2 regions of the Paenibacillus sp. Y5S-9 genome follow, and region 1 is predicted to be linked to the other one. Evidence: predicted binding sites of a transcription regulator. Region 1 holds the regulator's gene; the other holds the start of a gene.
What was found. Region 1 encodes LexA, which represses DNA repair genes until DNA is damaged. Its sites were predicted from a motif close to CGAACATATGTTCG; they were not measured.

Region 1 (15,544 bases):
AGCGCAAAACGATTGTCATTTATTTAGTAACCTATGAAAAAGAAACTGAAAATAAAATTCTTTCTTACAGTGCATTAAACTGTCTGAAACAAAAGATTTAAATCAAACTTCCTTAGAAATTCTAATAGCCACGACATAGTAGCAAGTACTATCATTCATTCTTTCAAAATTCCAACCATCGTCCAATATATACAAATGGATGTTTCATTTGTATGTTGAAAGTTTCATATAGAAGAGGTATACTTTAATTAAATTTTGAGCAATTTAATTTTAAATAATTAATTGGAGATGTTAATATGGATCAAGCAAAACAATTAGTGACAGAACAACGTACATTTTTTTATACAGGACAAACTAAAAATATCGAGTATCGGACTAATGCGCTTAAACAGCTTAGAAAAGGAATTGAAAAGTATCAGCAACGGATTCAAGATGCACTTCGGGCAGATTTGAACAAATCAGAGGCGGAAGCTTACGGTTCAGAGATTCGTATTGTTTTGGGTGAACTGGATTTTGCATTAGAACACCTGCAGGAATGGGCTTCACCTAAACAAGTCCCAACCAATCCGGCTATGCCGGATGGGGTGAGCACCATTTACCCTGAACCATACGGAGTGGCGCTTATTATTGCACCTTGGAACTATCCTTTCCAATTGGCCTTCGGTCCACTGATTGGAGCAATTGCAGCCGGTAACTGTGCAGTTATCAAGCCTTCTGAATTAACACCAGCCGTATCTCGTCTAACGTATGATCTGATTCAGGAGATCTTCCCTCAGGAGTATATCGCCGTTATGGAAGGGGAAGTCGAGGCCAGCACAGCATTGTTGAAAGAGAAGTTTGATTATATTTTCTTCACAGGAAGCACAGGTGTTGGTCGCATTGTTATGAAGGCAGCTGCGGAGCACTTGACTCCTGTAACTCTTGAGTTGGGCGGTAAAAGTCCTGCTATTGTCCATAGCGATGCAGATCTGAAGCTGGTGGCTCAGCGTATTGTTCGTGGTAAGTTCCTGAATGCAGGCCAAACTTGCGTTGCTCCGGATTATTTGCTTGTACATGAACAAGTTCATGATGAATTGATCAATCTGATTGGTGCAGAGATCAAAGATAAATTTGGAGATGATGTGTTACAGAACACTGATTTCCCGCATATTGTCAATGCTCGTAACTTTGATCGGTTATCGAAATTCCTCACAGATGGCAAAACGCTGATAGGTGGACGATCTGTACGTGAGCAGTTGCTGATTGAGCCGACTGTACTTGGAGATGTGAACTGGGAATCAGCTGTAATGCAAGAAGAGATCTTCGGTCCGATTCTTCCTGTATTTACGTACAGTGACTTGAACCCTATGCTGGATGAGATTGTTCGCCGGCCAAAACCATTGGCGTTATATCTCTTCACACAGGATGAGCAACTGCAGGAACAGGTTCTGAATCAAGTATCCTTCGGTGGGGGATGTATTAATGACACACTTTCTCATATGACATCACATTATCTCCCGTTTGGTGGTGTAGGAGAGAGCGGTATGGGCTCATATCACGGGCAACAGAGCTTTGATGTGTTCTCGCACCACAAGAGTGTTCTGAAACGCAGTGAATAATTAGCCGTTAAAATAACATAAACATGAAAAAAAAGAGGTTGTCCTGTTGATCAGGACAACCTCTTTCGTATTTCATTACATCTAGTTTTGTTGCTCATGTTAAATATTAATGAATATCTCGGAAAAGGCCAATGACTTTACCCAGAATACTAACGTGTTTCAAACGTAAAGGTTCGAAGGTCGCATTCTCCGGTTGAAGGCGAATGTGATCTTTCTCTTTATAGAACGTTTTCACTGTAGCTTCATCGTCTTCAGTCATTGCAACAACGATATCACCGTTATCAGCAGTTTGCTGTTGACGGACAATAACGTAATCTCCGTTAACGATTCCAGCTTCCACCATACTATCTCCGACTACCGAAAGCATAAACACTTTCTGTTCGCCTACATAATGTGTCGGAAGAGGGAAATAGTCTTCAATGTTCTCGGTTGCAGTGATTGGAACCCCGGCTGTAACCTTACCAACGACAGGAATACGTGCAACGCTATGAGCAAATTGATGAGAATGCTCAGATTCTTCCTGGCTCAAAAGCTCAATGGCTCTTGGCTTGGTAGGGTCGCGTCGGATCAAACCTTTTTTCTCCAAACGATCCAAATGTCCATGTACTGTTGAGCTGGAAGCCAGTCCAACAGCTTCACCAATTTCCCGTACGGAAGGAGGATACCCCTTCAACCGGACTTCATTTCGTATAAACTCCAGAATAGCCTGCTGCCTGCTGGATATCTTCGACATACCGTATCAACCCCATTTTAGTAACGTTTGGGAAAATTATAACATAGAACCTCCGTTCGTACAAACATAAGTTCTAAATAAAATGGCATTAAATCAGTATTTTTTAACTTTTAGAACCGAATTTGTCCAAAAGGCAGAGCATAATACTGCAAATACTTTGCAAATGCTTTGCAAAAGAACTTCATTAAGATATTTCTCCTTCAAAAAAGAAGCGAACAATTGTTCTAAAAATCTATTGAACAAAACAAGTGTTCGTGTTATATTGATTTCAACAGATAGGAACAAACGTTTGGAGGCGGGTATTTAATGAGATATTCTACTTATCAAAGCATTTATGAACCAATGAATTCGGAACTGGTGAAGTCTAACATAGGGAACTACAAGAAGGTTTTAGCACGTTTCAAGATTTCTTCATGGATGTTAAAGGTAGCCATTACTTCTTTGATTATATTTATTGGATGCAGCACTGTTTTAACTGTATTTGCTGGCAATGAGAATGATGTTCTACCTGGAGGAAAGATAGCCGTTTCACAAGGGGAAACATTATGGAGTATTTCTTTGGAACATAAACCGACGAATATGGATACACGTATTTATATAGAAGCAATTAAGAAAGTGAATCAACTTCATACAACTTCCATCCAAGTGGGACAAGTACTAGCTCTACCGCAATTTGCAGAATAAAATGCACATCAATGAGTGTTAACGCGTGTCAGCTTGACAAGCTGCCTTTATCATGGCAAAGTTAATATGACTTTGTATTTTTGGAGGGGACAAGCTTGGATATAGATAGTCTGGTAGCACGCATTAACGAATTGGCTCGTAAGCAAAAGTCCACTGGATTGTCGGAGGAAGAACTTGCTGAACGTGCCGAGCTAAGAGAGATTTATTTGAGTAATATTCGCAGCAATTTCAGACAACAACTGGATACCATTGAGATTGTTGATGATGAGAATGACAAAGGCCACCAAGGCAAACTCAAACACTAACGAAACCTAATGATATCATTATGATATTTAGGTTTCTTCCTGTTATTTTGAGTGTGCAATTTATAGGGGGAAATGTTGGTTTGCAATTATGTAAGCCGATACAAAGACACATAAGGGGGATTCTCATGTCGCGTTCGTTCGAGAGAACGGTTAAGAAAAATTCCAAGCAGTTAAATCAGCAACGCAAAAAAAGTGGTCAACCAATCACAGGTACACCAGGTGAAGAAGTCTTTAAGGGACGCAGCCTGTTGTTCCCTATATTTTTGATCGGTCTCGCCTTTTTGTATCTGTTTATGAGCACGTTCCTTGTGCAAGCTCCGATGACAACCTGGGACTGGGTGACGATGCTGCTTTACGTATTTTTGGCAGTCATCTTCATGCTTCGCCGTCCATACATCAAGATTAGCAGTAATCGGATTATAACGACGAAGGGTAATCGTGAACGTTCAATCGGGGTTGACGATATTGTCAAATTCAGAATTGAACCAGGTACAGTTGTTATCGAACATAACAGTCGCGGAAAAAGATGGGTGTTTACCAAGTTATTGAACCGTTACGATACAGATGCGATTGCAGAACGTTTGCTGAAGTTTGCAAAAGCACACCAAATCACCGTGGAAACCGTCGAAAAGTAATTATTGCATAAAGGGGTAGATGATCGGAATGGCGTTAAAAGCGATTTTGTTCGACCTAGATGATACTTTATTATGGGATGAGCGTAGTGTTCGAGAAGCTTTTCATGAGACTTGTCTAATCGCAGCGAAAGAGACTGGGGTTAAACCAGAAGAACTTGAAGAAGCTGTTCGTAATGAGGCACGTGGACTGTATGAATCATATGAAACCTTTCCTTTTACCAAAATGATTGGAATCAATCCGTTTGAAGGCCTTTGGGCTAACTTTACTGGTGGGGATCAACCTGAGTTCCGTCAGTTGGAACAGCTTGCTCCAGTTTACCGTAAAGAATCCTGGCGTCGTGGCTTGTTGAAGTTGGGTATAGATCGGGAAGATCTTGCTGAACAACTGGCCGCACAGTTTGGAGTAGAACGGAGATCCAGACCACATGTATACGAAGAAACGATGGATACCTTGCGCCAGTTACAAGGAAAGTACAAACTGTTGTTGTTAACGAACGGTTGTCCTGCTTTGCAACAAGAGAAGTTGGATGGTGTACCTGAATTGACTCCTTTCTTTGATGAGATTATTATCTCGGGTAACTTCGGAAAAGGAAAACCAGATCCGTCGATATTTGAACATGCTTTGAATAAACTGGGTGTTAAACCCGAAGAGAGCATGATGGTTGGAGACAAGTTAACGACTGATATTCGTGGTGCTTTATCATCTGGCATCCAATCCGTATGGATTAACCGTGAGCATAAGACCAACAATGAAACGTATGCGCCAGACCATGAAATAACGCATTTATCGGAATTAAATCAGCTTATTGCTAATTTCTAAGCAGATCAGCTATAACATCTTTCCTCAGCACCCTGAAACATTGGAAGCTTCAATGAACGATAATGTCGTTCTTGAAGTTACCAATGTTTTTTTATTTGAGCTTGTTGACTAAATTACCTTGTTAAAAGAGATCTCCATTTTTTTTTACTAAAAGTTATTGAAATTAGGGGGATGCTGGATTAGAATATAACTAACATACTAGTATGACTAGTATTTAGATTGTCCTAAAGCAATTTCTTTTTGACTTACTTCATTAAAATGGAAGCAGGGAGTTATTGCTAATTATTTTATATTGATTGTAAGCGCTTAATATTTTGAAAAAGCTTCTTTTGATTTGGAGATCACACCACTTAGTAAGTGCTAATTAATGATGTGAAGCACCTTGGATTGTGTGAGTCTACATAATACATCAAATTGATATCGCTTACATTTGGCAATTGTCTATTTCGTAGTGGGGGTGAAGTTGAAGGATTGGTTGTCTTCTACAAGAGGAGAAACGATGGGAGTTGTACATGAATTACTCTTACTTATCAAGTCCTGGATCGGAGTGAAAACACATGGAGTCGGAAACCGCTAAAACAACGTTAACCATGACATCTTTACGTAAAGAAAGCAGATTACGAACGGCAGCAACCTTGTTTCGCAAAGACTGGCAGTTGTATTCACTATTAATCCTTCCCATCATCTATCTCCTTATTTTTAAATATGGGCCGATGATTGGTAATGTGATTGCGTTCAGACGTTTTGTTCCAGGGGGAAGTATATTTGGAGAAACGTGGGTTGGATTAAGATACTTCAAAATGTTCATTGAGGACCCTACCTTCTGGAGAGTATTTGGTAATACGCTGATGTTAGGCGGACTTGCGTTGCTCTTTACATTCCCGGTTCCAATCATTTTTGCCTTGATGCTTAACGAAGTGAAGAGTAAACGATTCAAAAAGTTTGTACAGACCGCGTCTTATCTGCCTCATTTTCTGTCCATCGTTATCGTTGCGGGTATGATCCTGCAGCTGACAGCAGTGAATGGTTCCATTAATGGACTGGTGGCTTTCTTCACCGGAGACAATATTCCTTTTATGCAGCGGGCTGAGTGGTTCAGAACAATCTATATCACTTCTGAGGTATGGCAGGGTATGGGTTGGGGAGCGATTCTGTATCTGGCTGCACTGACAACCATTGATGATTCTTTGTATGAAGCTGCGCGTATCGATGGTGCCAATCGATGGAAGCAAACGATTCATGTAACGATACCAGGGATCTTGCCCACGATTGTGACGTTATTGATTTTGAACATGGGTAATTTCCTGGCTGTTGGATTTGAAAAAATCTTACTCTTGTACAATCCGCTGATCTACGAGACATCTGATGTGATCTCCACTTACCTGTATCGGGTCGGACTGGAATCCAGTAACTTCAGTTATGCTACCGCAATTGGCTTGTTCGAATCGCTGATCGGTCTGATTCTGGTGTTCTCCGTAAATGCCATCTCACGCAGACTGACACAAAGAAGCTTATGGTAAAGGAGGAGCATCATGCAGGAATCCAGATCTTATAAGGTATTTAAAGTATTCAACGTCATCTTTCTGCTGTTCGTGGTATTTATAACGCTCTATCCATTTTTAAATGTCGTGGCACAATCCTTCAGTAGTGAGTCCTATATTAATTCGGGCAAGGTTAGTCTGTTCCCAAGAGGATTCAATGTGGAGACATACAAAACCATCTCACGTGACAGCATGTTCTGGACGAATTATAAAAATACGATTATCTACACTGTAGTAGGTACGTTAATCTCCATGTTCATGACGACCATTTTTGCATATGCCCTATCCAAAAAGAGGTTGATGGGTCGCAAGTTTCTGACGATGTTTGCCGTATTCACCATGTTCTTCAGTGGTGGATTGATTCCAAACTATGTGTTGATTAATTCTCTTGGGTTCAACAACACCATGTGGGCACTTGTTGTTCCTGGCGCAATTAGCATATACAACATGCTGATCATGAAGTCATTTTTTGAAAATATGCCTGAAGAACTGGAGGAAGCTGCCTCCATTGACGGTTTGAACACATACGGGATCTTGTTACGCATTATATTGCCGCTTAGTAAAGCAGTTATGGCAACCATGGTGCTGTTCTACGCAGTAGGTCATTGGAATTCCTGGTTCCCAGCCTTTCTGTATTTGGACAAAAAAGAACTGTTCCCGGTCACCATTTATTTGCGCAATATGATTGCCGGAGCGACAAGCGGGGCGTCTGCCGGTGCAACCTCAGCTGATAACCTGACACAGATTGCTGCCAATATTAAGTCAGTAACGATGGTATTAACCATCTTGCCGATACTCACCATCTATCCATTTGTCCAAAGATACTTTGTAACCGGTATCATGTTAGGGTCTGTTAAACAGTAATACGTAGCAGTTCTATGGCAAGGTCAACCTAAACCAAATTCAGGGGGATAACCTAAATGAATCAAAAGCCACGTAAGTTTGTTGGTAAAATGGTGTTGGCATCAATGATGACCGTTGTTCTGGCAGCATGTAGCAGCGGTACCGGAGCTGGAGGTGACGTCACAGAAGTTCAAACCAAGGCAGCGATGGAGACGTACAATGTAGGGGATACATTCAAGGCGACCGAGCCATTTAATCTCTCCATACTCTATAGTGATCAACCTAGTTATCCATATAAAAAAGACTGGTTACTTTTTAATAAAATTACCGAACTGACGGGTGTTACGCTTGAGCCAACGATTGTACCGATGAGTGATTACCCTCAGAAGAGATCTCTGTTGATTAGCTCCGGTGATGCACCTCTGGTTATTCCTAAAACGTACCCTGGTGAAGAGGCTGCATTTGTGTCCTCCGGTGCGATCTTGCCAATTAGCGATTATATTGATTTGATGCCAAACTTCAAGGATAAAGTGGAAAAATGGGGTCTAGAAGATGAACTTGAAGGACTTCGACAGGAAGATGGGAAGTACTATGTACTCCCGGGTCTGCATGAAGAAGTATGGCCAGATTACACACTACTCGTAAGAACGGATGTTTTTGAAGAAAATAACATCGCGATTCCAACCACATGGGACGAATTGTATGATGCAGCCAAAAAACTAAAAGAGATTTACCCGGATTCCATTCCGTTTTCGGACCGATTCCAATTTAATAGTACGTTGAACATCGCTGCTACTGGCTTTGGTACCAAGGCTGGATGGGGTTTTGGTAACGGATTGACGTATAAGGAAGATCAGGATGAATTTGTGTACACGGCTACAACACCAGAATACAAAGAGATGCTAACGTATTTTAACAAATTGGTATCCGAAGGGCTGCTCGATAAGGAGAGCTTTACACAGGATGATGATCAGGCTGTACAGAAATTTGTATCCGGCAAATCATTCATGATTAATGGTAATTCCCAAACGGTGGTGCTGCACCGAAATGATATGGACAAAACGCTGGGAGAAGATAAATACTCAGTTGCAAAGATTACAGTACCTGGTGGACCAAAAGGGCAATTAATGTCCGGCTCCAGACTTGAAAACGGTGTTATGATATCCGGGAAAATTCAAAAAAACGAAAACTTCAAAGCTATTATGCAATTTGTGGATTGGTTATACTACAGTGATGAGGGTCAAGAGTTTGCCAAATGGGGCGTTGAAGGCGAAACATTTACCAAAGAGGGCGGAAAACGTAAATTGGTAGAAGATGTGAACTACAATGGCTTGAATCCTAAAGGCACGAAGGATCTGCGTATTGACTTTGGTTTCTCTGGTGGAGTATTTGCCTACGGTGGTACTACAGATCTGTTGCAATCGATGTTTAGTGAAGAAGAGTTGAAATTCCAACAAGACATGAAGGATACCAAGGAAGTGATCCCGGCAGAACCACCAATTCCATACTCTTCTGAGGACCGTGAACGGGTGACGCTTCTGAGTACACCATTGAAAGACTACTCTGATCAAAATACACTTAAATTTATCTTGGGTGAGCGGAACTTGTCCGAATTCGATACATTTGCCAAAGAGCTGGAGAGTCAAGGATTATCTAATTATCTGAAGCTGGCAAATGATACGTACAAAGCCTACAAAGAAAACAAGCAATAATATAGTGGATGTTGGCCAGATTACCGTTTCACACCGATATATAAGTGGAACGGTAATTTGTGCTAAGATGAATGAATACGGCTGATAGAAAGAGGTCTATGCATGTCACTTAATCAAAAAATTAGAGGCTCGACCCGGGCATATTCATATAACCTGTTAAAAGAACGAATTCTTCACCTGGAACTTAAGCCGGGTACCAAGATTTCAGAGAAAGAGATTGCAGATGAACTGCAGGTGAGCAGAACACCCGTTAGAGAAGCATTCATGAAGCTTGCTGAAGAAGAACTGCTGGACATTATTCCCCAGAGTGGAACGATCGTCTCTCATATTAATCTGGAGCATGTGGAAGAAGGCAGGTTTATGCGGGAGAAGATGGAGAAGGAAATCGTGACTTTGGCTTGTGTTTCTTTTCCTGAAGAGTTCAGATTTCGACTTGAAACCAACATTGCAATGCAGGAAGTCTGTATAGGAAAAAACAATTTCTATCGGCTTTTTGAACTGGATGAAGAGTTTCATCAGATTTTGTTCCAGGGCACGGGTAAGCTGAGAACATGGAAAATGTTGCAACAACTGAATATTCCGTTTAATCGGTTGCGTTTATTACGTCTTGCGGAGGACTCCAACCTGGAGGTCATTATTTCCCAGCACAAAGAGATTTATCGGCTTATCACAGAGCGGCAGACTGAGCAAGCTGTTCAGGTGATGGAAGCTCATCTTAGACTAGTTGTTATTGAACAGGAATCGATTAAGGCGAAATACCCGCATTATTTTATATAATGCAACGATGCTGTATAATACTCTCCATATGCATATGCGAAAACCCCTGTTCAATTGAACAGGGGTTTTGGTTAAGCAAGTTGTAACACGAGAGTGTTAGGCTTGTTTGATAAAAGTAGGATCAGGGTATGGATCTGCAATCCAGCCATCTTTTTCGATGAACAGACGTACAGCAATAATTTGTTTATTCTCCATTAAAGTGAAGAAGTGCGGTGTATTCTCAGGTACAGAGATAACGTCTCCAGGAGACAGTTCTACATTAAAGTAGCCCACATCATCAGTAGCTTTGATAACAAAGATTCCTTTACCAGCGACAATTGCACGAATCTCATCTTCAGCGTGGGTGTGGATCTCTTCGAACTTGGCCAGCTTTTCTTCGATATCTGGTGTTTGTTCGGACAGCGTGATGACATCCCAGATCTGGTATCCACGACGTGCAGCCAAATCTCTGATTTCATAATCGTAAGTTTCCAAAACCTCAGTTTTCTGTTCATCAGTTAATCCAAAGTTATTTTGCAGATCAGTGTTCAGTTTGGATGCGTCCCACTTCTCATATAATACTTCGTATTTGTTCAAGAAATTTCGAACATTTTCGTCACCAGTGATGCGTTCGTTCGTATTTCGGATAACAATTTCAGCCATGTTCTTTCCCTCTTTTCCACTTGGTTTAATTGAATTATATCGGATTGCTTTGTTTTTGTCGATTCTCAAATTCCGTTCATATTCGTGCAAACCCGCCATCTTTCGGGACCAAACCCGATCTTTCACATTAAGTTAGTTTCTGTTAAACTAAGATTTAACGTTTTGCGGGGGTGAAGATATTGGATAAGATTAGTCTACACGATGCATTAAAACAACGAATATTAATCCTCGACGGTGCAATGGGGACCATGATTCAACAAGTTGATCTGACTGGCGAAGATTTTGGCGGCGAAGATTTGGATGGATGTAATGAAATGTTAGTGCTTACTCGTCCAGAGCTGATCCAGCGCATTCATGAAGAATATCTGGAGGCTGGCGCTGATTTAATTGAAACCAATACATTTGGTGCCACATCCGTCGTGCTTGCTGAATACGATATTCAGGATCGGGCACGTGAGATCAACCTGGAAGCAGCCAGAATTGCGAAAGCTGCGGTTGATCGTTTCTCCACACCTGAATCTCCACGTTATGTGGTAGGTGCGATGGGACCAACAACCAAAACACTGTCTGTAACTGGGGGAGTAACGTTCCAGGAACTTATCGACAGTTATTTGGAGCAAGCGCTTGCTTTAATAGAGGGAGGCGTTGATGCGCTACTACTCGAAACCTCACAGGATACCCTCAATGTAAAAGCAGGCAGCATTGGAATTCAGCAGGCCTTTGAACAGAGTGGCGTTACACTGCCCCTGATGATATCAGGAACGATAGAACCGATGGGTACGACCCTTGCGGGTCAGAACATCGAATCCTTTTATATATCCTTAGAACACCTTAACCCAATTTCGGTAGGACTAAACTGTGCTACGGGTCCTGAGTTCATGCGTGATCACATTCGCTCGCTTTCTGGAATGGCATCGGTTGCCGTTAGTTGTTACCCGAACGCGGGTCTTCCGGATGAGAACGGTAATTACCATGAGTCACCAGACTCGCTTGCTCAGAAGATTGGTGCTTTTGCCGAACAGGGCTGGTTGAATATTGCTGGTGGATGTTGCGGGACAACCCCTGCACATATTCGGGCAATGCGCGATAAACTTGCCCAGTACCCCCCAAGAGAAATGAACGGAACACATCCACCTGCATTGTCTGGTATAGAACCAATCTACATTGAACAGGACAATCGTCCATACATGGTTGGTGAGCGTACGAACGTGCTGGGATCACGGAAATTCAAACGACTCATTGTAGAAGGCAAATATGAAGAAGCTTCGGAAATTGCTCGTGCCCAAGTGAAAAATGGAGCGCACATTGTTGACGTGTGTGTACAAGATCCGGACCGTGAAGAGTCTGAAGACATGGTGAAGTTCCTTGAACTGGTTGTGAAAAAAGTTAAGGTTCCTCTCATGATTGATACGACGGATGCTTCAGTAATTGATCTGGCCCTTCAGTACTCACAAGGTAAAGCGATAATTAACTCCATTAACCTTGAGGATGGCGAAGAGAAATTTGAGCTGATTACGCCGTTGCTTCATAAATATGGTGGTGCGGTTGTTGTCGGAACGATTGACGAACGAGGTCAGGCGATTAGTCGGGAAGACAAGCTTGACGTAGCCAAGCGCTCTTACGATTTGCTAGTGAACAAATATGGACTCAAACCAGAAGACCTGATTTTTGATACGTTGGTGTTCCCGGTTGGTACCGGAGATGAACAGTACATCGGTTCAGCCAAAGAAACCATTGAAGGTATAAGAGTTATTAAGGAAGCGATGCCTGAATGTCATACGATACTCGGTATCAGTAACATTTCATTCGGACTGCCTGAAGCAGGTCGTGAAGTGCTGAACTCTGTGTTCTTGTATGAATGTACCAAAGCAGGTCTCGACTATGCCATCGTGAACACAGAGAAACTGGAGCGTTATGCGTCCATTCCAGAAGAAGAGCGCAGGCTCTCGGAAGAGCTTTTATATAACACGAATGATGACACACTGGCGGCGTTCGTAGCGGCGTTCCGTAACAAAAAGGTTGAGAAGAAGGAAAAAATCTCGAACCTTTCATTAGAAGAGCGTCTCGCTTCATATGTAGTAGAAGGAAGTAAAGAAGGATTGCTGCCAGATCTCGAACAGGCACTTGCCAAATACACAGCACTTCAAGTGATTAACGGTCCACTGATGCGGGGTATGGAGGAAGTAGGTCGTCTCTTTAACAACAATGAGTTAATTGTAGCTGAGGTGTTGCAGAGTGCGGAGGTTATGAAGGCTTCTGTAGCATATCTGGAGCAATTCATGGAGAAGAACGAGACTTCGGTTAAAGGCAAGATCATTCTGGCTACGGTCAAGGGCGATGTGCATGACATCGGTAAAAACCTGGTTGAAATCATCCTGTCCAATAACGGTTACCGGATCATTAATTTGGGTATAAAAGTACCACCAGAACGTATCATTGAGGCGTACCGAGAAGAAAAAGTCGATGCGATTGGCCTCTCGGGGCTATTGGTAAAATCAGCGCAGCAGATGATTCTGACCGCTCAGGATTTGCGAACAGCAGGTATTGATGTACCTATTATGGTTGGTGGAGCGGCGCTAACACGTAAATTCACCAAAAATCGTATTCGTCCTGAATATAACGGAATGGTTGTATACGCTAAAGACGCGATGGACGGTCTGGATCTGGCGAACAAATTGATGAATCCCGTTTCACGTGAAGCGATGCAACTGGAGATGGAAGCTGAGAAAGAAGCTGATGCTTCAGGTGCTGTAGCTGTTCAGGCTCTTCCAGAGCTTACACGAGTGGAGCGTTCGGATATTGCTGTAGATCATCCGGTTCTTGTCCCGCCTGATCTGGAGCGGCATACGATGCGTAACTACCCATTATCACATATCCTGCCATACGTGAACATGCAGATGTTGCTTGGACATCATCTGGGGTTGCGCGGATCAGTAGAACAACTGCTTGCTTCAGGTGACAAGAAGGCTACAGACCTGAAAGCAGTCGTGGACGATATTATGCAAGAGGCTGTTCGTGACGGGATTATTCAGGCACATGCCATGTATCGTTTCTTCCCGGCACAGTCCAGTGGTAACAGCATTATTATCTATGATCCAAAGGACACGAGTAATATTTTGCATACATTTACGTTCCCACGTCAAAAAGTCGAGCCATTCCTGTGCCTGTCCGACTTCCTGAAACCTGTTGAATCCGGTCAAATGGATTACGTTGGTTTTATGGTTGTTACGGCCGGACACGGCGTGCGTGAACTATCCACGGCATGGAAAGATCAAGGGGATTACCTTCGCTCGCATGCTCTGCAATCCGTAGCGCTCGAAGTAGCAGAGGGATTAGCTGAGCGTGTGCATCATATGATGAGAGATATATGGGGATTCCCGGATTCTGCGCAGATGACCATGAAGCAACGTCACGGTGCACGTTATCAAGGGATCAGGGTATCCTTTGGATATCCGGCTTGTCCGGATCTGGAAGACCAAGGGCCGCTTTTCAAGTTGCTTCAGCCTGAGGATATCGGTGTGGAATTGACGGAAGGTTTCATGATGGAACCTGAAGCTTCCGTATCAGCGATGGTATTCAGCCATCCGCAAGCCAAGTATTTTAATGTAGAGAAGGCATAAATTCAGTAGAGTGTCAGGCAAAGCCCTCCGCATTGTCGGAGGTTTTTTGCTGGCAACAGAAAGAGGTGCGATCCAGAATGGAACTATATTTCCTGGGAACTAATGCTGGTGTACCTACGCTTCAACGGAATGTAACTTCCATTGGGCTACGCATGTTGGATGAGCGCAGAGCTTTGTGGTTGTTTGACTGCGGGGAAGGAACGCAGCACCAGATTTTAAGTTCGCCGCTTAAACTGAGCAAATTGGAGAAAATATTCATTACTCACCTGCATGGTGATCATGTATTTGGACTTCCAGGTCTGCTATCGAGCAGAGCCTATCAAGGTGGCACCACACCATTAACCGTATATGGTCCGCCAGGTACGGAACGAATGATCAGTACAACAATGGAGCTTAGCCAATCCCGGGTGAACTATGATTTGAATATCGTGGAACATACGGGCGGCGTCCTGTTCGAGGATGACAGTTTTATCGTGGAAGCTGCTTTGCTTGAGCATCGGATTGACAGCTATGGATACCGGATTACGGAAAAAGATCGTCCAGGAAGCCTGGACCCAGCCAAACTGGCGGAATATGGTCTGAAACCAGGCCCATTGTTCGGCCGGCTGAAACGTGGAGAAACCATTACGCTGGATAACGGTGATTCGCTTCGTCCAGAAGATGTATTGGGAGCGCCAAAACGAGGCATGGTGATCACCATATTAGGTGATACACGTCCATGTGACAACGTACAGCCACTTTCCATCAATGCAGATGTACTTGTGCATGAAGCTACATTCATGCATGATTTGGCCGATACAGCGCATGAGTACTATCATAGTACTTCTAAACAAGCGGCAGAAGCGGCTAGAGCAGCCAATGTAGGGCAACTAATCATGACTCACTTCAGTTCACGCTATAAGGATGAGGATCAACTTCAGCCACTTTTGGAAGAGGCGCAGTCCGTATTCCCGAATACCAGACTTGCAAACGAACACCAGCTTATTCCTGTCGTGCATCGCAAGCAAGAATCTTAACCCTGATTGCGAACCAGTGCACGGCTAAACACGTCATATAAAGATCCGGGTAATTGCACGGGACTGAGGGAGAGGAACTCCCGCGGTCCCTTTTGCAATCTGGTCAGAAAGCGTGTAGGATGGGCAATATGAAGAGGGAAATGATTCAAATTATTTTCCGGGAAAGCGCAGGAAATGACAAGCTTGTACAGAAGACGCGCGAGTTAAACCGTCGGTGTTCGATCCGGTTCGACTTGTTGCGTGCATATGTCAGCAAGCCATTATTTTTTGCCTGAATACATAGGTTCGCGGTCAAGTTCGAGGTAAATGATTAAGGACATTAAATGTTAATGGAATGAAGAAAGGAAGTGCTGTGTGTGATTAAGGCCTATCTGATTGACTTGGATGGTACGCTCTATCATGGCAGACATCGTATCGAAGGAGCCGATCAGCTTATTCGAACACTGCAAGAGCTAGGAAAGCCGTATTTATTCGTAACAAATAATTCTTCCCGTACACCACAAGGTGTGGCAGATCATCTGAACGGGATGGGCATACCTGCCGACGCGTCTCAAGTATGTACTTCTGCTGTGGCGGCTGCTGAATACGTCGCTGAAGAGACCCCGGGTGCAAAAGTGG
Region 2 (15,544 bases), 280 kb from region 1:
AAACCGACAATCACTGTTGGATCGATTGGTCTTGATGGTGACTTTACAAGTCTGTTCACAGAAGGTAAAGGCGCAGGTAACGTTGGTATCGAGGGATTGGTACAACGACTTCAGAATGATGAGTTTGATCTGGTTGCTGTAGGCCGTGCTCTTCTAGTCGACCCTGAATGGGCTAAGAAAATTCAAGAAGGACGTACTGATGATCTGGTTCCATTCACAAGAGAGGCGATGACTGTACTTACTTAATTGTAGTTATAATCATTAGGAATATGTATTAATCAAACACACCTTCAAGAGAATGAAACCTTGTCGTAAGATAGGGGAAATCATCTTGGAGGTGTGTTTGTAATGGCAACCAGAGTGAGTTATCCGGTAGAATTAAAGATGAAAGCCATAGAAATGAGACTGGCAGAGGTTTCAGTTTCGGAATTGAGAATTGCTGGAAGAACATTTCCGATTGTTAACTGCTCCAGATCACCCACTCGCCAAACGAACTGTGCTGCAATTGGAAGATTCTCATGATGAAGTGTTCCTGACAAATGAGAAGGGTTGTCCATATCGAACGAAGTTTGATCGATCATTTGAGAAAGAGGGCATTGATAGCATTACATACTTAGAGTTTCAAAGTGCTGAAGCCATTAAACAATGTGCAATCTCAGGAATCGGTATTGCTTTTCTTCCTGAGATCGTCGCGAAATCTGAAGCTGAACGTGGAGAACTTGTTGTCCTCCCATGGCAAATTCCGGACTTGCAGGTAGATACACAGATGTTGTGGCATAAAGACAAGTCGCTTTCACCAATCATGTTATCTTTCATAGAAGCAACCAGGGAAGTTATTGGTTCACTGAATGAGACTAAAACTGTATAGTTTATGTATGAGGCATCAAACTGTTGAGCACAGTAAACGTTGTTGAAAGTGGGGAGACAATATATATGATTCCATTAGTATATGACCAGATTAACCATTGGGGAAAAGATGATGAATTTTTCCTTGCATTGTTAAAGAGATTAAAAGTAGAATTCATAGCTGACCTGGGCTGTGGAACAGGAAGATGGACTACTCATCTTGTTCAGTGCGGTTATAAAATTACCGCTATAGATCCCAATGAAGAAGCGATTGAAATAGCGCGAAGTAAAGATAATTCTGGAAATGTGAATTGGATTATAGGTGATAGTGCGGATTTACAAACCAATACCTATGATGCGGTAATTATGACAGCCAATGTTGCACAGGTATTTCTTACAGGTGATAGTTGGAAGCGGGTAATCTCGGACGTATTCCGATCCCTAAAAAATGGGGGTCACTTTATTTTTGATACAAGAAACCCTTTGGTAAAAGTATGGGAAGAATGGGAGAAGGACAAAACTCCTGACTTAGCTAAAGATAGACTAAACGGAGATCCTTTAGAAATCTATACAGAATATGAAGGGTTTGAGGGAGATATTTACACTTTCTACGAAATGGTAAAAAATACAAAAACAGATGAAGTGTTAGTTCATGAAAAAATGCAGCTGAGGTTTCGAAATCAAGAAGAATTTGATGAGTCGCTGAAACAAATAGGTTTCTCAAAAATTGAAACATATGGTGATTGGGAGTTTAAAGAAGCAAATTCTGAGAATAGATCGTTTATTTTTCATTGTGTAAAATAGCAGTTAGTTAAAAAATGTCGAGGGACAAAAACATGATCCCATTGAAAGTCGCTATTTTAGCGGCTTTTTTATTTTTACAAACATTGTTTCGTTCAAAATCCATTCAATGAAATTTGTTCATATATGATGAACTGGAGTATGATGGGGGAAGGCGATGCTGATAATTACCATATAATCAATGCCAAGTATAGAGTAATTTTATGTAGGTCTAAAGCTTTTGGACCCGGCTATACAACACCATACTTCCTTGAAGGGGGACATCTGTTTTGGATGAGCAGTTTCTAGATTTATTGGCCGAGAAATATGATACGGAAGAAAAAATCATAACAGAGATCATCAACCTTGAAGCGATCTCCAATCTCCCGAAGGGAACCGAGCATTTTGTCAGTGATTTGCATGGGGAGTTCCAGGCTTTTCAGCATGTACTAAGAAACGGTTCGGGTACCGTCAAAGAGAAAATCAAAGAATTATTCCGGAAGGTTTGGACGGATCAAGAAATCAATGATTTTGCGGCATTGGTTTATTACCCGGAAGAAAAAATACAGCTGGTTATAGGGGAACTGAGCAATAAACAGGCTTTGAACCAGTGGTATAGACTAACAATTGAACACATGCTTAAGCTTATTTCTTATGCCTCTTCAAAATATACGCGCTCGAAATTGCGTAAAGCTCTGCCGGAGCAATATGTATATATTGTAGAAGAGCTTTTATACAAGACGGATTCTACCAACAATAAGGATCCTTATTACGAGGAAATATATCGGCAAATTATATCCTTGGGCCAGGCGGACAATCTCATTATCGGCCTTGCTTATACGACTCAACGCCTGGTGGTTGACCATCTTCATGTAGTTGGAGATATCTATGACCGGGGGCCGTACCCCGATAAAATTATGGATACACTGATCAACTACCATTCTGTAGACATTCAGTGGGGTAACCATGATGTCCTCTGGATTGGAGCCTACGCGGGTTCTCTGGCCTGCCTTGCGAATATTATTCGGATCTGCGCCAGATACGACAATCTGGATATCATCGAAGATGTATACGGAATCAATCTGCGCCCACTGCTAAACCTGGCGGAGAAATACTATGAGGACAATCCATCTTTCAGACCTAAGCTACAGGCTGGTCATAACCTAACGGAGCAGGAAATTCTGCAGATCACGAAAATTCACCAAGCCATTGCCATGATTCAGTTTAAACTTGAAATCCCGATTATCAAGAGACGCCCATCCTTTAATATGTCTGAAAGACTTTTGCTGGAGCAGATTGATTACGACAAAAATGAAATCAAAATCTGCGGTAAAACATACCTGCTGGAAAACACCTGTTTTGCAACCATAAATCCGCAGAAGCCTGAACAATTGCTGGAGGAAGAACGCCAGGTGATGGAAAAGCTGCTGTTTTCCGTTCAGCATTCCGAAAAGATGGCCAGACATATGAATTTTCTTATGAAAAAGGGTAGCCTTTATTTAAAATACAACGGGAATTTGTTAATCCACGGCTGTATTCCTTTGGATGAAGAAGGAAATATGGAAGAAATGCAGATTGAAGACAAGACATATGCCGGCCGTCAATTGCTTGATGTTTTTGAGGATTATTTACGTTACGCCTTTGCACATCCGGAAGAGACAGAAGATCTGGCGACGGATATGGTATGGTACATCTGGACAGGGGAATGTTCCTCGCTCTTTGGAAAGAGAGAAATGACCACTTTTGAACGGTACTTTATCCAAGATAAAGAAGCACATAAGGAGAGAAAGAACCCTTACTACCATTTACGTGAAAATGAAGAGATCACTCGAAAAATTTTGCAGGAGTTTGATTTGAATCCAGATCATGGACATGTCATTAACGGTCATACGCCAGTCAAAGAAAGTCGTGGAGAGAGCCCTGTTAAAGCAAACGGAAAAATGATCGTGATTGACGGCGGTTTTTCCAAAGCCTATCAGTCCACAACGGGCATTGCCGGATATACCTTGCTGTACAATTCTTTTGGCATGCAGCTCGTCGCCCATCAGAAATTTAATTCAAAAGAAGATGTGTTATGTAACGGAACAGACGTGTTATCTCTAAAAAGATTGGTGGACAAAGAACTGGAGCGGAAGCTGGTGAGGGAAACCAATGTCGGGGAGAAGCTGCTGCGGAAAATCTCAAACTTGAAGGATCTATTAGAATATCGCTACATGAAATGAAACGATTGCTAAAAATACACACCTGGATCAACCGTTTGAGTGCATTTGAAGTAAACGCTCGTATTGGGCAGGGAAGTAAGAATCCCCTGCCTGTGCGAGCCTTTCTTTTGTTAAAGTGCGATTTAACAACAAACTTTATGACTTACAGTTGAACTAAACGAGGATTTTCAATTGGCGGAGAGGAGGAAGTTATGGGCTACAATTCACGGAAGGAAGCAGTGTTTGAGACGAAACGGTTCCGTAACTGTACCATAGCGGCCGGTCGTCGTCATACCGTTGCTCTTAAATCTGACGGAACAGTAATAGCTGTGGGTGATAATAAATATGGTCAATGTAAGGTAAGCGATTGGGGCGATATCGTCGCAGTTGCAGCGGGTAATGTTCATATGGCTACGAATACCGGTAATGCCCATACCGTTGGTCTTAAATCTGATGGGACTGTAACAGCTGTAGGTTGGAATAAGCATGACCAATGTAATGTAAGCGAATGGCGCGATATTGTAACCGTTTCGGCAGGTTGGTGCCATACGGTTGGGGTTAAATCAGATGGCACCGTGGTTGCGGTGGGGCGAAATAATGAAGGGGAATGCAACGTGAGCAGCTGGCATGATATTGTATCGGTCACGACGGGTGACTGGCATACAGTCGGCCTAAAAATAGACGGAATGGTAACAGCCGTTGGTAACAATAAGTATAACCAATGTAGCGTAAACGACTGGGGCGACATATTAGCTGTTTCGGCGGGGTATCTTCATACTGTTGGGCTTAGATGGGATGGCACGGTAGTGGCTGTGGGTAGAAATAATGAAGGTGAATGCGACGTAAGCGGTTGGCGCGATATTGTAGCAGTTGCAGCGGGGAGTTATCATACCGTTGGTCTTAAGTCTGACGGGACGATGGTTGCTGTAGGTTCGAATAAACATCACCAATGTGATGTAAGTGGCTTGCACGAAATTAGAGCTATCTCGGCGGGGTGTGTCCATACGATTGGACTGAAATCGGATGGTACGATGGTTGCTGTGGGTGATAATGATTATGGACAATGTGATGTAAGTGGATGGAGTAGCATCCAACAATAAAATACTAAGAAAGCAGCAGCTGATGCCGACTGCTTTTATTATTTGTCTCGGGACAAGAACATGGTCCAATTGAAGTCGCTAATTTAGCGGCTTTTTGTGCATTGGCTTTTGAATAGCATCCTTAATTACATATGCAAGTATTTTTAAGTCAGGAGAATGAAAACTGTGGTTACAGGTGGGAGTTCAAATGATGGAGAAGCTGGTGTGTCTTAGTATGATTTGAATCCATCACTTCGTCGTATGCCTAATATAAATATTTACCTCTTGCATAAAGAACGTATGTTCGGTTTATAATATACAAACATACGTTCTTAAATGTACAGGAGTGATTTCAGTGTTGACTAAGCAACGAACCATTATGCTCATTGATATGCAGAGCTTTTATGCTTCAGTTGAAAAGGCAAAAATGCCTCAATACAAAAATAGACCATTAGCTGTCGCTGGAGACCCAGCAAGACGTTCTGGAATTATTCTTGCTGCTTGTCCACTAGCCAAAGCGAAGGGTGTATCTACCGCCGAACCACTTTGGCAGTCTCTTCAGAAGTGCCCTGAACTGATCATTGTGAGACCACACATGCAAGAATACATCGAAGTATCCACTCAAATCATGTCCATTATTGAGGAGTTCACCGATCTGGTCGAACCGTACAGTATAGACGAATTATTCGCTGATTTTACAGGGTCCATGCATCTATTCGGTAATGATCCAGTCGATTTGGCCAAGCAAATTCAAGACAAAATCTATAATGAAACAGGCGTTTACGCGAGAGCTGGCATTGGTGAAAACAAAATCATCAGTAAATTGTGCTGCGATATGATCGCTAAAAAAGCAGAGGGGGGCATTTTCCATCTAAAGAAAGAGGAGTTACACCTCCATATTGGAGATAAGCCCATCCGTGATATGTGGGGGATTGGCTCAAGAATGGAAAAACATCTGTGGAAGATGGGCATCCGAACCATTAGAGACCTGGCGAATACGCCTCTTTCCAAATTAAGAAGTAAGTGGGGTGTTAATGGAGAAGTCATCTGGCGAGTTGCAAATGGACTCGACAATTCACCGGTAACCGTCAACACACACAGTACACAAAAGGATATCGGAAACGGAATGACCCTGCCTAGAGATTTCATAGAGGCTTGGGAGATCGAAGTAGTTATCCTCGATATCTGTACAGAAGTGTGCAGAAGAGCCCGTAAAAAGGGACTGATGGGTAGCGTCATATCCGTAAGTGTGTCTGGAGCGGATTTTGACCACCCCACTGGTTTTCACAGACAGGTTAAACTGTCTGATCCTACAAACATAACCGTTGATGTATGCAAGATAGCCAAACGCATATTTCATCAACACTGGGATGGGCAACCTGTGCGCCGTGTAGGCGTATCCCTGTCTCAATTATCCAACGCGGATACATATCAACTATCTTTTTTTGATGATCAAGAGCAGAAACGGGCCATTGATCAGGTGATGGACGACATTAAGGATCGATTTGGCGACATTTCCATTCTACGAGCGAGCTCCATTACGGCTGCGGGTCAAGCGATCGATCGAGCATCTAAAATTGGGGGGCATTATAAATGAGCAAAAAACTGGAGGCCAATGGATTATGGGAATCGAGCCGCATGATGCTTCCACAACATAAAGAACGAATTATACAGCATCGTACTCAAATTCATTATCAAGCGAAACCACTGATCCATGAAGATGAGTGGGAGATTATTACTCAGAATATAGATATGTCGCTCAATTATACATTGCAAGCCACCTTTGAAATATTTACTGAGTCAGGCAATCGGTATATACACGGGATCGTTACTTCAGTCAGTACCTTTGGAAAGAAAATCAAAATTGAAATGGAGAATGGATTTGAATGGGTCGATTTTGATCAATTGGTCGCTGTAAAACTTGAAGAAGGAGGCGTGTAAAGTGCGACAGACTTTTGAGGAACTTTCACTCGTGAAGAGGGTGGTAGAGCTCCCTTATCTTTTAGGTGCTCTGGAGGTAGATAAGCATAAAATATACGCTTCAAACTTTAAGATGAAATCTGTGTATGTTGACTACTTGGACGGTACCCAAAAGAAAATTGCTTTAGAAATGTACAAATCGAAACAAATGCTAAAGGAACATCATATTAAAATCATAGATGAAGTGAGATCCGAACTGAGTTTAACGGTAGATTATTCGGTGAGAGGTTACATTCATAAAATGACATTATTATGGAGCAAAGTGAAAGTGGATGTAACCTTAATGCTAACCGAACATATGAACGTTGATATTACTGAATTGCCCACATGAACATGGAGTTCAAGCAGAATAAGGTATATAACCACATCCGGTGGATATAATGCATTTAAAACCATTGTTTTCTTCTCCCAAATGGGTAAACCGACCTTTGAAGTTGAAGGGTCGGTATTTTTTGTCTCTATGTCATAGAAAATATATGTTGAGTTTCTGAAAAGTCTGTAGATGAAAATAAAGAATAAAATAAATAAAAATCTGTCGGCGAAGAGCAAGAACATATTCCCTTTGAAGTCGCTATATTAGCGGCTTTTTTGTTTATCTATACAAGTTTCGTGTCCCGAGCCAAGGAGAAAAACTTGTACCGATTGCCGAAATTGACAAAACATAGACCGATAAATGTTTTACAAATTCGGTGATTCACCAAATCACTCTTCTTACATTCAACTTGTATCCTACTTGTGTACCAGATAATCCGGTATGGAAGCAACCAAATTTCAGGAGGGTATACATTGTGAAAAATAGTAAACGTAAAGGTCCTCAAAGCTTGATCCTCTCGCTTGTATTTATGCTTGTCATCCTGTCTGGATGCGGGGCATCGGCAAGTTCAAGCTCCAGTGAAGGCGGAATGCCAGAAGTAATCCGAATCGGTATTATGCCAAGTGAAGAGGGCGAGATGAACCGTTCTCAGGAACAGCTTGCAACAGACATTACTGAAGCAACCGGCATTCCTGCGGAAATTTTTGTAGCAGAAGATTATAACATGGTTATCGAAGCCCTGCGTGCAGGCAAAATTGAAGTTGGACTGATCGGGCCGTTTGGTTACATCATCGCTACGGAAAGAGCCAATGCCCAACTGCTTGTCCGTTCCGAAAGTGATCAACAATCAAATACGGTAATCCTTGTCCGTAACGACTCCCCATATCAAAGTGTAGAAGACCTTAAAGGAAAAGACTTTTTGTTTGCCGATCCGGCATCAACATCAGGCAATCTGTACCCACGTGCCACATTAATGAAAGAACTTGGTCTTTCCAATAAGGAACTGGATTCCTTTTTCGGCAGTGTAGCGTTCTCCGGTGGACATGACAAATCACTGCTTGCACTGGCAAACGGTAATGCAGATGGGATTGGGACGTCAAGTCTCATGGTGCCGATGATGGCAGAATCAGGACTTATTAAAGAGGAAGATTTCCGCGTGATTGCCGAATCCGATCCGATCGTCGGTGGAGCTCCACTGCTTTATCGTCAAGATTTGCCAGAGGAATTGGTTACACAGCTACGTGATCTTATGCTAGATTACGATACGAAAAATCCTAAATTCCTGGAAAGTGTCGGCGCAGCCCGTTTTGTAGAAGGCAGTGACAGTGACTTTGATCCAATCCGGGAAGTCGCCAAAGCACTGGATATGTCCCCTGAGGAACTGCTGAAGAAGTAGGATTCAAACTTGCGAGGAGGAGGAATTAAAATGACACTTTTACAGGTGGAAGGGTTGTCCAAGGTATATCCTGACGGAACAAAAGCACTTGATAACTTGAACCTAACAATTAATGCTGGAGAATTCGTTGTTGTCATTGGACCGAGCGGAGCCGGGAAAAGCACATTGCTGCGCAGCCTGAACCGAATGATTGAGCCGACAAACGGAAAGATTCAGTTTAAAGGCAATGAAACTATGGGCATCAAGGGTAAAAAGCTCCGTGAACTTCGCCGCCATATGGGCATGATCTTTCAGGGGTATAACCTGGTCACCCGCGTGTCCGTTCTTAATAACGTGCTGCATGGACGATTAGGCTACATGAATCCGCTGAAAGGGGCACTGGGTCTTTACTCAAAAGCAGATACAGAAGCCGCCAAGCTTATGCTTCATCGTGTTGGTTTACATGAGCAGATGTATAAGAGGGCAGATGAACTCAGTGGAGGTCAGCAGCAGAGAGTGGGTATTGCACGTGCACTTTCTCAAAAGCCGGACCTGATATTAGCAGATGAACCCATAGCCAGTCTCGACCCTGCTTCCTCTGAGACGATTATGCATTATTTATATACGATCTGCAAAGAGGAAGGCATTGCCTGCCTGTGCAATCTGCATCAGGTAGATATCGCGAAGAAATACGCAACCCGTATCATCGGTATCCATAAAGGGTCCAAGGTGTTTGACGGGACACCGGATGAACTGACGGAAGATATAATCCGTCTCATTTACAACCAGACCAATCCCAAAGTGAAGGAGACAGCCTGACATGAATGCGGCTCAGTTACAATCTGCCCGAAAAATGAAACGTACACAGACGATATTGTTTTTTATCGTGCTGTTGGCTCTCATTATCTGGTCTTCCATCGGCGCAGAGTTTTCATTTGGAGCTTTGTTGGCAGGGGTAGGAGAGAGCTTCCGATTTATCTTTTTTGATTTTCTTCCACCTGATTTATCTTCACTTTCCCAACTCATTGAACCTGCCATGCAGACCCTTTATATGAGTGTGGTGGCGATGGTCATCGGGTCGGTTGTAGCAGGGATGTTATCCTTTTTAGCCGCGGCCACGACAAGCCCTCACCCTTACCTTCAGGTATTTGTTCGTGCGGCTACATCGTTGTTTCGTAACATTCCGGTAATTATCTGGACGATTCTGCTTGTTGCAGCGTTTGGACTGGGGGCTGTAGTCGGTACGATGTCGCTGATCCTGATCTCAATTGGTATGTTAACTCGTTCCTTTGCCGAGGTGCTTGAAGAAATTGACATGGGACAGGTAGAAGCGGTTCGAGCTGCTGGCGGGAGTTATTTACAAGTGTTGTCCCAAGCCGTGTTTCCACAATTCTTACCCGGGTTTATCGGTTGGAGCTTGTACAACTTCGAAATCAACGTACGCGCTTCTACAATTGTAGGGATGGTTGGAGGCGGTGGTCTCGGATTTATTTTACAATCCAAATTGAAGTTATTTCAGTATCAGGAAGCCAGCATGGCCGTGTTGCTTGTGCTCGTTATCGTTCTTGTTGTGGAAATGATCACCAATCGCGTAAGGGAGCGAATCATATGAGTATGCGAATGAACGAAGCGAAGCCATCTTTTACGCTGTATACTTCCATACCAGAGCCACCCAAGCCAAAAAGAAACAAGCTGTTCGTGATCGGACTGCCGCTTATTGCTGTACTTTTTGTGTTCAGTCTCGTTCAGCTGCAGTTCGACTATTCTAAGATGGCCCAAGGCTTTACGAAACTCGGCGGTTACATGGGAACCATGTTTCCACCTGATTTCTCGGCCTGGCGCCATGTCCTGCTCGCTGCTGTAGAATCATTGCAAGTTGCCATTCTTGGATCGGTGCTGGGTATCGTCGTAGCGTTCTTTCTCTCCTTTTTGGCTGCAAGCAATTTGACGCCTCATCGGTTCGTCGCTTGGATCATTCGAAGCGCCGCTTCCTTGCTTCGTGCGATTCCCACAATCGTGTGGGCCCTTATCTTTATCGTGTCTGTTGGTCTTGGACCGCTTCCCGGAGTGCTTGCGATTGCTGTCTCTGCCGCAGGCATGCTTGTCAAAGTATTTGCCCAGTCACTGGAGGAAATCGACAAGGGGGTACTCGAAGCGATGCAGTCTACGGGTGCCAGCTGGCTGCAGATTGTCATGCAAGGTATTTTGCCTACCGTGAAGACAGCCTTTATTGCCTGGTGCGTGCTCCAGCTGGAAGGCGGTATTGCCGAATCCACTATTCTCGGTGCGGTTGGCGCGGGAGGTATTGGATATGAGATGACTCATGCCATGAAATCCTATAACTTTGCGGCTGCTTTGTTTGTCGGATTGGTCGTTTTCGTCATGGTATTCAGCGTGGAGTTCGTGGCAAACCGATACAAAATGAAGCTAAAAACACGTCAAAACTAATTCATTCATATTCATAACGATGAATATCACTTTGAGGAGGAATATCAATGTCAACATCTAATTCACTTTTGAAACAAGGCCCTCTGGTACAGGCTAGGTATAACGATAATAACGGGATTACGTTAGCCTGGAATATGGAAGAGAACATAGAGGCGGAGGCAGTTTACCACTCTGTTCTACCGGAATTGATTGAATCCAACAGCACACTGCTTGATGTACAAATCGACCCGGCAGGAGCAGTATTTACGAGAACGGTGTCTCCAGGCCGAAACTATTATCATGTGAAGTTCACGAATGGATCGATATCAACCATTAACGATCGCATGATTTACACCGATGGAGTAATTAATTTCCGTGATATGGGCGGTTATCTCACAGAAGATGGTCGTACGACTCGATGGGGAATGCTGCTGCGGTCTGCTGATCTGCATGAGCTTAGTGAGCAGGACCTGCATACGGCCACTGCACTCGGTATTGACTGGATATGTGATCTGCGCAGTGATTTTGAAGTAGCTAGCCGTCCAAGCCCAGCCATTGGCCATGCGATCAACACGAATATTCCCTTTATGGCGGAAGCAAGTCCTGAAGAAATGCAGAAGATCGGACATGATCTGCATGCAGGCTACAAAGCCATGATCTTAAATACGGACAAATGTGCACTTATCCTAAATGAACTATTAAAAGAAGAGCGGGATACCTCCTTGTTCCATTGTGCAGCCGGCAAAGACCGGACCGGAGTCGTATGTGCAGTGATTCTTCTCACCTTGGGTGTGCCGCAAAATGTAGTTATTGAAGATTATGAACTGACGAATCTCGCAGTGGAGGGACTCATGCAGCGCTTCCTCTCCGGAAGCAACAAGGATTATCAAAAATACATGGATCAAATGCCTGAATTTAAGGGAGCGATTCCGGAAATGATGAAAGCGGCCTTTATCCAAGCGGCACTTGAAGCAATCGAAGAGAACTACGGTTCTTTTGATCAGTATCTTAAAGAGGGACTGGGCATTAGTGCCGAGCAAAGGACAGCTCTTCAAAACAAATATCTGGTTTAAAAAAATGGAGTCCAGAAACTGGGATACAGTGTTGGACTCCTTCTTGTCTTGGTCTGGTTGCGTAACTTCTCCTAAGACTGGTAATATAGGATGAAATGTGTAGATCTCATTAAAATTCAAATGAAGTCCTCATCAATGAGAGAAAGGGATTATGATATGAACAAAATATCGCTTGTCGATACAGCATACATGATGCTTCGTGAGCGAATGGTTTGCGGTGAATTAATGCCCGAAACCCTGCTTTCAGAGAACGAATTGGCGGAGGAGTATCAGATGAGCCGTACACCAATCCGTCATGCCATTGCTCGCCTTGAATCAGAAGGTTATGTGACTTCTCTCAAAAATCGTGGTGTATTGGTCAAGGATGTAGGGGGTAAGGAATTTCTTGATCTGATTGAACAGATTCAATCCATGCTTTTTTACTCTTTCGAAATGATGAAAAACCCGAACCGAGAGATCTACTTAAATCTTGAATCACTTGCAGCTCATGTTGAGGTCCAGCGGACCGCCGAGAAAAGGAATGACTATGCCTTATACACCGAACATCATTTTCTTTTCATGCGGGAGATCGTTGAATCCTTGAACAATGGTGTAATGCTGAACACATTTGACTCCTTTCGGGATAAACTTTACATGTATTCCATCGTCCGCTTCAAGCGAACTCCGCATATCAAACACTACAGTGCGATTGGAATTAATCGGGATACGCTGCACGCTTTATCCAGTAATGATTATAAGGCAGCTCAAGAGGTTGTGTTATCCCTCATTCCTATAACCAGAGAACGCATGCTTGTTACAGGGCAATTTTAATTTTGAAGTTAGTGGGTTGAGTGCTAACGTCAATTATGATGAACCAAAAAGCGGCTGCCTTAACGGGCAGCTTATTTTGTAGGGGCAGACGGTATAGACGCCAATCTTTTTAAAAGCGTCACACGATTACCCATTATTTTGTACATATAACAGCCAAAGTCTTTCCTAATGGATCGGCTTTTTTTATTGGAGTAATTGAAGTGATCAGCAGCAGAAAATGTGTAATTGGATAATTTTAGTAATATTAAATGAAAACAAAATTTGCTAAAATATTGTATAGTTATTCTACAAATTTAGCCATTTTAGCGGAGGATTGATCGGGAAGTATGAAAGAGTTTTTGAGCGAGCAGTCCATTGAGGCATTTAGATCAATTATAAATCACAATCCAGATGCCACTTTTATCGTTTCGAACGAAGGAACGATCGTAGAAGTAAATGAAGGGGTTACAGAGTGTTTAGGATTTCAAAAGAAAGAAATCATGGGTTCATCCTACAAAGATCTCTTTTGTCAACATCAGCTTGATTTGATCAGCCAATATTTTTCGGAAGTCTTAAAGGGTGCATCCTGTCAATATGTTGCCGAAGCCCATCATAAAAATGGAGAAATTGTTTATTTGCAAATTAAGCAAGTTCCTTTGTTTTTTGAAGGTAAGGTAAACGGGATCTTTGGAGTAGCTAAAAACATTACTGAGTACAGGCATCTGCTTAAGGCTTTGAAAGAAAGCGAAGAGCGCTATCGACTCTTAGCCGATAACTCCCTCGATCTGATCCAGTTGATCAACCTGGATGGCATTGTGGAGTATGCCTCTCCTTCTCATAAAATGGTGCTTGGCTTCGATCCAAAAGAATATATAGGTAAATGGGTATTCTACCAACCAAATGGAGATGTGGACGATAAATTTCGTACAGTATTTATGAGTATGTTACTTTTGAGAAAGCCCTTTACCTACGAAATAAAGCGACAGCATGAACAGGGCTATCCTGTATGGCTGGAGATGAAAGGAACACCGATGTTCGATGAGGACGGTGATTTTAAAAACATGATGCTCGTGGGAAGAGAAATTACAGAGCGGAAAACGTACCAAGTTCAACTGGAACAATTAAGTTATCATGATGCACTTACTGGTGCTCCTAACCGGAGATATCTCAATAAAATGCTAAGCGATGCTTTGAGTGCAGCAACGACAAGCACTGGCCAGCTAGCCGTCATGTTTGCGGATTTAGACAATTTTAAACAGATCAATGATACATTAGGTCATGATGCGGGGGATGAATTGCTACGGCAATTTGTAAAGCGAGCAGGAGCTTGTCTTCAAGAACATGATGTCCTGGCCAGAATGGGTGGTGACGAATTCGTCTTTGTACTTCCTCATGTCAAATCCTCCTCAGAACTCAGCCTTTTGGCGGAAAACATCTTAGAAACATTGCAGCTCCCTTGGATACTCGGTGGGAAGGAGCTCTATACAACTTCAAGCATCGGCATTGCCTTTTACGAAGAAGACGATTCAGTAAAAGAACTGCTTCAGAAAGCAGATGCAGCACTTTATCTTGCCAAAGCGGAAGGCAAAAATACATATCGCATCTACTCATTCCGTGACTTGTCAATGCGCTGATTCAATCGAAAGTGATGGCGCTGTTTGTTGTATTTAAACTCTCTACTACGAAAAGACGATGATCTAACAACAGCGGTTAATAATATGGATTCAACATGACAATACAAATATCTCCATTAGTACAAAGTCAATTTACTAAGAATCTTCTTCAACTATTTTTTTAAGCTGACGGGTAGGTTAACATAACAGCAAGAAAAAGCACTTCTAAATACAGAACTCTTAGAGAGTTTTAAGGAGCAGCCCGCGCGGGCTGCTTTCTTTTATGTGTACTTAATGATTAATGCAGAAGTGCAGAATAGAAGGGAGTACGACGATATCTTTACTCCTATGATGATGTAACTGTTTTTCGGAAACGGAATGATTGCACGTAAATACCTTTCGAATGAACAACCCGCGATGTATATCAAGGAGAATAATCGTCATAATAAGGAAATGTTGCTGGAAGAAGGGAGGTAAGAGTAGTGAATGAACAATCTGCCACGAATACAAAAGAGGAGAATATCACCAAAAGTTTGAACGAATCCATTGGTAGAATTGAAGAAATCTTTACGAATACCCCCGACTTAATCATCCGAAAGTTGTGTATAAAACAGACCGGAGAACCAGCCGCCATAATCTATATGGAAGAATTGACAGATAAAGCATCACTTAATCAGAATGTCCTTGCTCCGCTTCAACTAGAAACCGGAAATCCCTCCGGAGATTTCATTACAACAGTGGGTTATGTCAAACCTCACTCCACGTGGGAAGAGCTGAGACTTTCCATTATACTCGGCTACAGCGTGTTATTCATTGAAGGAAGAAGTACTGCATACGCATTGGATACAAAAGGATTCCCGCAACGCGCTATTGAGGATCCTCAGCAGGAGCCCTCACTAAAAGGGGCTCATCAAGGATTTATAGAGACAGGTTCTCAAAATATTGCCATGATCCGTCGTTATATTGCGGACAAAGAGTTAAAGGTGAAGCGGTATATTGTTGGGCAGCGGGGACAAACGCCAGTATCTTTGCTTTATTTGGAAGATGTGACCCAACCGGACATCATTA

Region 2: V6669_RS16535 (DNA polymerase IV) is a predicted target of LexA. The motif match lies at 5,200-5,213, and genes of this name have one in related genera.

The regions. Positions count from the first base shown of each region.
Region 1 covers NZ_CP145887.1:4,034,154-4,049,697, reverse strand. Annotated here, with positions in the region: gene V6669_RS17825 (aldehyde dehydrogenase) at 297-1,598, shown strand; gene lexA (transcriptional repressor LexA) at 1,705-2,331, opposite strand; gene V6669_RS17815 (LysM peptidoglycan-binding domain-containing protein) at 2,638-3,015, shown strand; gene V6669_RS17810 (DUF896 domain-containing protein) at 3,111-3,320, shown strand; gene V6669_RS17805 (hypothetical protein) at 3,446-3,955, shown strand; gene V6669_RS17800 (HAD family hydrolase) at 3,984-4,775, shown strand; gene V6669_RS17795 (ABC transporter permease subunit) at 5,333-6,295, shown strand; gene V6669_RS17790 (carbohydrate ABC transporter permease) at 6,308-7,180, shown strand; gene V6669_RS17785 (extracellular solute-binding protein) at 7,237-8,871, shown strand; gene V6669_RS17780 (GntR family transcriptional regulator) at 8,974-9,648, shown strand; gene V6669_RS17775 (cupin domain-containing protein) at 9,745-10,290, opposite strand; gene metH (methionine synthase) at 10,470-13,910, shown strand; gene rnz (ribonuclease Z) at 13,988-14,926, shown strand; gene V6669_RS17760 (TIGR01457 family HAD-type hydrolase) at 15,283-15,544, shown strand, end outside.
Region 2 covers NZ_CP145887.1:3,751,688-3,767,231, forward strand. Annotated here, with positions in the region: gene V6669_RS16510 (NADH:flavin oxidoreductase) at 1-246, shown strand, start outside; partial or broken gene V6669_RS16515 (substrate-binding domain-containing protein) at 437-868, shown strand; gene V6669_RS16520 (class I SAM-dependent methyltransferase) at 934-1,650, shown strand; gene V6669_RS16525 (fructose-1,6-bisphosphatase) at 1,917-3,848, shown strand; gene V6669_RS16530 (chromosome condensation regulator) at 4,040-4,927, shown strand; gene V6669_RS16535 (DNA polymerase IV) at 5,265-6,503, shown strand; gene V6669_RS16540 (YolD-like family protein) at 6,500-6,847, shown strand; gene V6669_RS16545 (hypothetical protein) at 6,849-7,217, shown strand; gene V6669_RS16550 (phosphate/phosphite/phosphonate ABC transporter substrate-binding protein) at 7,675-8,595, shown strand; gene phnC (phosphonate ABC transporter ATP-binding protein) at 8,626-9,393, shown strand; gene phnE (phosphonate ABC transporter, permease protein PhnE) at 9,395-10,186, shown strand; gene phnE (phosphonate ABC transporter, permease protein PhnE) at 10,183-11,022, shown strand; gene V6669_RS16570 (tyrosine-protein phosphatase) at 11,070-12,074, shown strand; gene V6669_RS16575 (GntR family transcriptional regulator) at 12,231-12,884, shown strand; gene V6669_RS16580 (diguanylate cyclase) at 13,211-14,497, shown strand; gene V6669_RS16585 (spore germination protein) at 14,959-15,544, shown strand, end outside.